One region of the Anaeromusa burkinensis DSM 3853 genome, then DNA from elsewhere that is predicted to be linked to it. Evidence: riboswitches for the same ligand, from Rfam matches in the RefSeq annotation. Region 1 holds a riboswitch; the other holds the start of a gene.

What was found. A riboswitch is a leader RNA that binds a small molecule or an ion and turns the genes downstream of it on or off. The one in region 1 is predicted to bind FMN.
Region 2: linked by a shared signal. The riboswitch ahead of ribB (3,4-dihydroxy-2-butanone-4-phosphate synthase) and the one ahead of ribD (bifunctional diaminohydroxyphosphoribosylaminopyrimidine deaminase/5-amino-6-(5-phosphoribosylamino)uracil reductase RibD) in region 1 are both predicted to bind FMN.

The regions. Positions count from the first base shown of each region.
Region 1 covers NZ_KB894591.1:94,105-98,301, reverse strand. The annotation lists gene rsgA (ribosome small subunit-dependent GTPase A) at 1-536, shown strand, start outside; gene rpe (ribulose-phosphate 3-epimerase) at 542-1,198, shown strand; FMN riboswitch at 1,242-1,371, shown strand; gene ribD (bifunctional diaminohydroxyphosphoribosylaminopyrimidine deaminase/5-amino-6-(5-phosphoribosylamino)uracil reductase RibD) at 1,507-2,625, shown strand; gene C508_RS0108980 (riboflavin synthase) at 2,594-3,256, shown strand; gene C508_RS0108975 (bifunctional 3,4-dihydroxy-2-butanone-4-phosphate synthase/GTP cyclohydrolase II) at 3,274-4,197, shown strand, end outside.
Region 2 covers NZ_KB894601.1:40,350-44,546, reverse strand. The annotation lists gene C508_RS0113685 (hypothetical protein) at 1-444, opposite strand, end outside; gene C508_RS0113680 (DUF4337 domain-containing protein) at 467-1,000, opposite strand; FMN riboswitch at 1,112-1,263, shown strand; gene ribB (3,4-dihydroxy-2-butanone-4-phosphate synthase) at 1,390-2,031, shown strand; gene C508_RS0113670 (MATE family efflux transporter) at 2,202-3,527, opposite strand; gene C508_RS0113665 (ferredoxin-like domain-containing protein) at 3,655-4,197, opposite strand, start outside.

The DNA of each region.
Region 1 (4,197 bases):
CGGATATTGAGCAGGATGTACAGCAGCTATATGATTTATATGCAAGACAAGTGGGGTATCGAGTCTTTGCCCTTTCGGCGCAAAGCGGCTATGGCCTGGAGGCGTTGATGGGATGTCTGCAAGGCCGCATTACCGCGTTTGCCGGTCCTTCGGGCGTGGGAAAATCTACGCTGCTTAATCGTCTTTACCCAGGCTTCTCACTGGAAACAGGCGGGCTGAGCCGGAAAATTTCCCGAGGCCGCCATACCACGCGTTTTGCCATGTTGCTTCCCCTTGAGGATCGAAGCGGCTATGTAGTAGATACGCCAGGTTTCAGTCAAACTGAGTTTGCGCAGATTGGCGAGCGAGAACTAGAGTCTTGCTTTCCAGAATTGCAGCCCTATATTGGGCAATGCCGTTTTAATGGCTGCCTTCATCTGGCGGAACCGGATTGTGCAGTGAAACAGGCTGTAGCGGACGGCTCCATTGCCGCTTGTCGCTATGAATCGTATCAGCAAATTATGGGCCAAATTCGCGAGGCCAAGAAGGGATATTGATAATTATGAAGCAAAAGGTGCGTATCGCTCCATCGATATTGTCCGCCGACTTTTCCAAGTTAGGCGAGGAAGTAGCGGCCATTGAAGCGGCCGGGGCGGACTGGGTTCATATTGATGTAATGGACGGTCATTTTGTACCGAATCTGACTTTTGGCGCGCCTGTCGTCTCGTGTCTGCGAAAAGTGACGAAAATGCCTTTTGACGTGCATCTCATGGTGGAAGCGCCACAAAATTATATAGCCGACTTTGCTAAGGCTGGCGCCGATATTTTGACGGTGCATCTGGAGACGGCGCCGCATTTGCATCGGGTCATACAAGCGATCAAAGAAGCAGGACTGAAAGCGGCGGTTTCTCTTAATCCCAGTACGCCGTTGTGCTTGCTAGAGGAAATTCTGCCTGAATTGGACATGGTGCTCTTGATGAGCGTCAATCCTGGTTTTGGCGGCCAAGCGTTCATTCCTTCCAGTCTGGAGAAGGTTCGCAAACTACGACAAATGTTGAATGAAAAAGGACTCACGACTGATATTCAAGTGGACGGCGGCGTAACGCCGGACAATGCGGCTCAGTTGATTGCAGCCGGAGCTACGATATTGGTAGCCGGTTCCGCTGTATATAAGGCGCCGGACATGGCAAATGCGATTCATTCTCTACGTGGGGCTTGATTCTTAACGCATTTGGTGGTACCATAAGACAAGAAAACTTTATAGAGGCCTTTGGGGCAAGGTGAGAAGGAATTTCCTTCAATTCCTGACCGGCGGTTGAGCCCGCGAGCCATTTTGGCAGATCCGGTTGCATTCCGGAGCCGACAGTATAGTCTGGATGAGAAAAGGCGATGATTTCCAGGAAAGAAGACATGATTTCTTTCCCGGATTGTTCTCTGCGCTCAAAGGTCGTAGCCGGGTTTCCGGTTTGCGGCCTTTTTCTGTGCGGAAGCGCCGGAGGAGGGATTTATTTGCGAGATGAAGAATACATGCGCCATGCGCTGACGCTGGCTTCTTACGCCAGGGGCCGCACAAGTCCCAACCCGATGGTCGGAGCGGTACTTGTGCGCGACGGCGAGATTGTGGGGCAAGGCTGGCATCGTCAGGCCGGTACGCCGCATGCGGAAATTCACGCGTTACGGCAAGCCGGAGATTTAGCAAAGGGAGCTACCCTGTATGTGACGTTGGAACCTTGCTGTCACCAAGGACGGACAGGGCCTTGTACGGAGGCGATTATTCAAGCCGGCGTTCGCAGGGTGGTCATGGCTATGACCGATCCTAATCCACTTGTAGCAGGCTGCGGCAGTCAGCGTTTGCGCGAGGCGGGCGTAGAAGTGGAAGAAGGACTGCTTTCTTGTGAAGCGGCGCTTTTAAATGAAGTGTTCATTAAAGGCATTTCTACAGGCATGCCTTTTGTAGTCATGAAGGCGGCGATGACGCTGGATGGTAAAATTGCCTCTCATACCGGTCATTCCCGTTGGATTACCGGCGAAGCGGCGCGGCTGGAAGTACACCGGCTGCGCAATGAATATGACGCCATTTTAGTAGGCGTAGGCACGGCTATTGCCGACAATCCGCAGTTGACGACGCGGTTGCCTGAGGGAGGACGCAATCCGATCCGTATTATTCTTGATTCCAAAGGGCGGTTGCCGCTGAATTCCAAAATGCTTTGCGACGGCGAAGCTCCTACCTGGATCGCGGTGACACAAGCAGCCTCGCAAGAGCGGATTGCCGCGCTGCAGGAGCGAGCGGACGTTATGGTGCTGCCTGCAGACGAACGAGGCGGCGTTGATATCCGCGCTTTGTGCCGATACTTGCGGCAAGAGCGGCAATTGACAAGCGTGTTTGTAGAAGGCGGTTCTGCGGTACACGGTTCTTTTTTGAATGCTGGCGTTGTAGATAAGGTGCACTTTTTTATGGCGCCTAAGCTGATTGGCGGCTGCGAGGCTCCGGGACCGATTGGCGGTCAAGGCTGCTCGTTGATGGATCAGGCAGTGCCTTTAGAAGAGTTAACTGTACAACATATAGGCGAAGACTTATGGATTAGCGCATATGTCGCCACGAGGGAGGGCCGCGATGTTTACCGGACTTGTGGAAGAATTGGGTAAAATTAAATCCATTACCAAAGGGACTAAGTCGGCGAGACTGACGATTGAAGGACAGGTTGTATTGCAGGACGTAAAACTGGGAGACAGTATTGCGGTTAACGGCACTTGTCTGACAGTTGTGGAATATACACAGCGCTCTTTTACGGCGGATGTTATGCCAGAGACAGTCAAAAGCACGGTTTTAGCGGAACTTAAACCTGGGGATGCGGTAAATCTGGAGCGTACGCTGCGCCTCGGAGATCGCTTGGGCGGTCATATTGTGAGCGGTCATGTCGATGGTGTTGGCGTGATTCGCAGCAAGGAGCGCAGCGATAATGCGATAGTGGTTACCATTGAAGCGCCGCCGCAGGTGATGCGCTATATCATTGCCAAAGGATCTATTGCTATTGATGGTACCAGTTTGACGATTGTTGACTATGGAACTGACTGGTTTAGCGTTTCCTTAATTCCCCATACAGCATCGTTAACAACCGTAGGGCTAAAAGAAACCGGCAGCAAAGTCAATCTTGAGGCCGATGTGCTTGGCAAGTATGTGGCAAAGCTATTGGGTTTGCAAAATGGTGATGAAAAAAAGCAAGCGTCATCTGGATTAACGATGGAATTTTTACAGCAACATGGGTTTGGCGGATAAGCGGAGGAGGAAAAAAGATGGATATTCATTTCAATACAGTAGAAGAAGCCATTGAAGACATTCGGGCAGGAAAAATTGTGGTGGTTGTCGATGATGAAGACAGAGAGAATGAAGGCGACCTACTGATGGCGGCTGAAAAGGTCACGCCTGAAGCCATTAACTTTATGGCGACCTATGGACGCGGGCTTATCTGCATGCCTGTGCATGGGGCGCGTTTAGACGAATTAGGGATTTGCGCCATGGTTTCCGAAAATACGGATAACCATTGCACTGCCTTTACGGTTTCTATTGACGCCGTGGAGACGACAACAGGCATCTCTGCTCCGGAACGGGCGCAGACGGTACTCAAAGTTCTTGATCCGGCTACCAAACCGGAGGATTTGCGGCGCCCCGGGCATATTTTCCCGTTGAGGGCCGTTTCCGGCGGCGTGCTGCGTCGAGCAGGCCATACCGAAGCGGCAGTTGATTTTGCGCAAATGGCAGGATTGTATCCGGCCGGCGTAATTTGTGAAATCATGAATGAAGACGGTACCATGGCTAGAACGCCTCAACTTATGGAATTCGTACAAAAGCATGGTTTGAAAATTGTTACCATCGCCGATATGATTCGATATCGTAAAAAGAATGAAGTTTTCGTGGAGCGCGTAGCAGAAGTGAAAATGCCGACTAAGTATGGCGAGTTTCAATTGATTGCTTACGAAAGCTCACTGGATCAGCAGTGCCACTTAGCGTTGGTCAAAGGGGATATTAAAGGTAAAGAGAATGTGCTTGTAAGAGTACATTCCGAGTGCCTTACAGGAGACGTACTCGGTTCGCTGCGCTGCGATTGCGGCGATCAGCTCGGGGCTGCGATGAAAGCCATTGAAGCCGCGGGTGAAGGCGTGCTGCTGTATATGCGCCAAGAGGGTCGCGGTATTGGTTTGGCTAATAAAATGAGAGCC
Region 2 (4,197 bases), on a different contig from region 1:
ACCGTCTTCCCAGGTAGCGCCTTGTTGCAGTGGTCCTTTTAAAAGCAGCGTTTCTTGGTTAGGCTTAGCAGCAAGCAAATCTCCCTTAGCTTCACTTTCACTCAGCACCACCTGCTGCGCTATCATATCTTCCGCCATGGAAAACACTCTTGCCGTATGGGCCCCGCCATTGACATCCTCTACCTGTACCCGCCCGTCCTTGCTTTGCGTCACCGTTCGCTTAAAACCGGCAAACTCCTGTCCATAGCCGACATAGTTCCAGCTCTGCCCCAAAGCGCTCGGGAAAAAATGCCGTACATCCGCCAATCTGAACTCTTCCGCTGACATACAATCCTGGCAGGGGCCATGATCGCTATGCGCCAACGCCGCCGAAGGCCCGCTAATCATCAGAGCCATACAAGCAGCAACAACGAGTGCCCTAGGGTTTCCTGAAAAAATTTTCATCTAGACTTCCCCCGCTCTTCTGTTAGAATATCAGCCAAGCATAAAAAAACAAACCAACCCCTATAGAACCTACCACCACGCCAACGCCCCAATACCCATACGATTTACTGATCGCAGACAAGGATGACAACAAAATGCCAACCTGTAAAAACATCAATGCCTGACCGAACATCGTATTATACTGGCTGGCGGCGTCTCGTTCCGCTTCCAATTTTTGCGCTTCCTGGGTGATTTCATTTTTTTCTTTTTTGTAGCGTTTGATTTCCTCTTCAAAGGCTCCGATTTGCTTAGCAACCTCCTCTGTGCGCGTTTCCTGGGGCATCAATGCCGTCAGGGAGTCGCGTTGCACTTGATACTGCGTTTCCTTAATGCTTTTCGCCTGATAGTACGCCCATTGATCCGAAGCGCGGTTCTGCGCCAATACCATACGGTTTCCATATCCAGCCGCCTTAAACGAAGCAATCGTGGCGCACGCTGCCAAAACCAGCGTCGTCACGGCAATGACCGTTGTTAGGTGATCTTTCCACGTTTTTTTCTCATTCTGCCTGTCTGCCATAATAGCCTCCCCAATTAGTAGTTCTCCTATATTCCCGCTGTACACCGTAAAATCCTGCCTGTTCTTGCGAGTTGACACCCGCTCGCAAAAGAGTATACTAAAGGCAAGCGAACTTATTCTCAGGGCGGGGTGAAATTCCCCATCGGCGGTATCCCGGCGCAGCCGGGGAGCCCGCGAGCGCTTTTTGCCTAACCGTAAAAAGGTCAGCAGAACTGGTAACAAGCCAGTGCCGACGGTGATAGTCCGGATAGAAGAGGATAAGGCAGTTGCTAACGCATTGGCAAGTTCCGGAGTACTTTCGTCCGGCTTGTTTTACTGTGTTGCTTTTACTGTCTCTTTCTGGCCCTGATTCTGGTAAGTCCGACTTAGCATTAAGGAGGAGTATTACTATGAATCAATCTCTGCTTCACTCTTTTGGCACACCCGCAGAACGGGTGGAACACGCGCTCGCCGCCTTGCGTCAGGGACAAGGCGTCCTGGTCACCGACAATGAGGACCGGGAAAACGAGGGCGATATTTTTTTTGCCGCCCAAAGCCTGACACCCCAGCAAATGGCCTTGCTTATTCGCGAAGGCAGCGGCATTGTCTGCCTGTGCCTCACCGAGGAAAAAACCTCCCAGTTGGGCCTGCCGATGATGGTCGAAACCAATACCAGCAGTTTTCAGACCCCTTTCACCATCTCCATTGAAGCGGCTCAAGGCGTGACTACCGGCGTATCAGCAGCCGACCGCGTCGCTACAGTGAAAGCCGCCATTGCCGCTGACGCTTCCACTGCTGATCTGCGCATGCCCGGACATATGTTTCCGCTACGCGCCCGGAAAAACGGCGTCTTAGATCGGCCTGGTCACACAGAAGCAAACGTAGACCTTATGCGCCTAGCCGGTTTAGAGCCAGCCGGCGTTCTTTGCGAACTCACCAACCCAGACGGTACTATGGCCCGCCTGCCGGAAATTGCCGCATTTGCCAAAAAGCACGACATGCCGGTTGTGACGGTTGATGATATCATCGCTTACCGCCTGCAGTTTGACTGAGAAATAGCAGTTAATTTCCACCTTATACTTCTACTTGCAAAGAGCCGTCGGCGTTATATCTGCGCCGACGGCTCTTTTTTCTATGTTGCTCTTTTTTATTTCATAATCCTCTTGCGTACCCTCTGGTCACTCTGGTTCTCTTGTTTATTCTTCGCTTCTACTAACTTTTATCACACCAAGGCTTTGCTCCGCCAAGCGCCGCTGCGCCAGCGCCAGAGCATGGCCAAACCGCGAATCCATTCATCTACCAGCATGGCGGCCCAGATGCCTGGCAGGCCATAGCCCAGCACAACGCCTAGATAATATCCTAATCCAATATTCACGCTCCACATAGACAAAACCGCCATCACCACCGGGAACTGCACATCCCCGGCACCGCGCAAACCCGAAATGAGCACAATATTAAAGGTTCTTCCCGGCTCCAAGAACGCATCGATCATAAATACCAGCGCACCTAATGAAATAATCGCCTCTTCATCCGTAAAAATCCGCATCAATTCCGTACGCCCCATGAATAAGCCCAGACCAAGCACCCAGGCCGCGCCAAAAGCAATGCGGAAATTACGCATTCCTACGCGCGCCGCTTCGTCAAACCGCCCGGCGCCCACTAATTGGCCAATCATAATCACATTGGCCTGGCCGATAGCCAAGGAAAATAGAAAGGCCATCTTGATGACCGACCAAGCGTAGGTACGCGCCACATAAGCTTCCGAGCCCAAATACGTTAAAATTAAGGCCATCAAAACCGTTTGGCTCAACGTGTAGGACATGCTTTCCATCGCAGCGGGGAAGCCGATTTTCAAGACTTGACGCAGCTCCAAAAATGGAAAAGCGAGCAAATGGCGAAAAATAGCCGGTTTCAAGAGACGGGTAAATAAATACCCTTGCGCCAAAGCTACCGCCACCGCCTTGCTGCCGACCGCCGCCAGAGCCACTCCCCATACGCCTAATGCCGGAAACCCAAGCAGACCCAACCCCAACACCGCCGAGCCGCAAAGATTGAGCACATTCATTGTCGCCGTCACCGCCAAGCATTGCCTGGTCCGACCAAAGCCCTTCAAAATAGCGTCGCTGGAGAACAACAGCGCATCAAGGAAAACAAACCCGCCCACCAAGAGCAAATACGTCTTCGCATGCGCTAACAGTCCTTCTGACAAGCCCAGAAAAAGAAGCAATTCTTCGCCCCAAAAAATCAGTCCAACACTGGAGAACAGTCCCAGTCCCAAGCTAAACAGCAGCGATACGGCCGCCGTCTTATCAATGCGTTCGCGATTTCCTGCGCCAACATTCTGAGCCACTAATACCGAGGTTCCGAGCGAAATAACGGCAAAAACCAAGAATACATTCCAGAGCACCTGGGTGCATCCCTCTACTGCCGCAGCCGCTGAGCTATCATAGCGACTGAGAATATATACATTTACAACTCCCACCATAATAATGAGAGCCTGCTCAATAAAGATCGGCCAAGCCAACTTAAATAACGATTGCGTCCTCACAGCATTCTCCTTAGTCTTCTTTCAGGTGTCAGACTATCGTAGCAAAGAAGCCTCGCCCTGTCAAAGAAAAGAAAGGCCGCAGTTGCGGCCTTTCTTGCTTCTTCCAAGATCTTCCCTGGAAAGATTACTATTCTGCTCCTAATTTTTTCTCCATGCGCTTTTGGAAATTCCGCAACCCATAGCGGGACATAACAGCATTCAGGCGCTGTCCTTTTTCGCCAATTTCTTCGTACACTGCCAAAATGGCGTCCAGGTATTGGGGCACTTCTTTTTCGGTGACAAATTCCGCGACAATCTTGCCTTCCTGCGTATAACGTCCGCCTTTGCCGCCGACATAGATATGATAGCCTTCCCGCCCTGTTTGCAGCGCTTTCTTGGGGCACAAACGCACACAAACACCGCAAGACAGGCATTTTTGATAGTCGATAACCAACTCGCCGGACTCCAGCGACATAGCCTTCGCCGGACAACGCTTCACACAGGCGCCGCAACGCACGCAACTTTCCTTTTTCAGCAACGGCTCCGCCGCTCCTCGGAAGCCTACATCATGCCCCTGGGGCTTAGTACAAGCATTTGCACAGCCGCAGACCGTAAACTTCGTCTTAGCTGGCAAGTCCTTGCCTACATAGTCTTGATCCAGCATTTTTCCCAGGCTGTTCGTATCCACCAG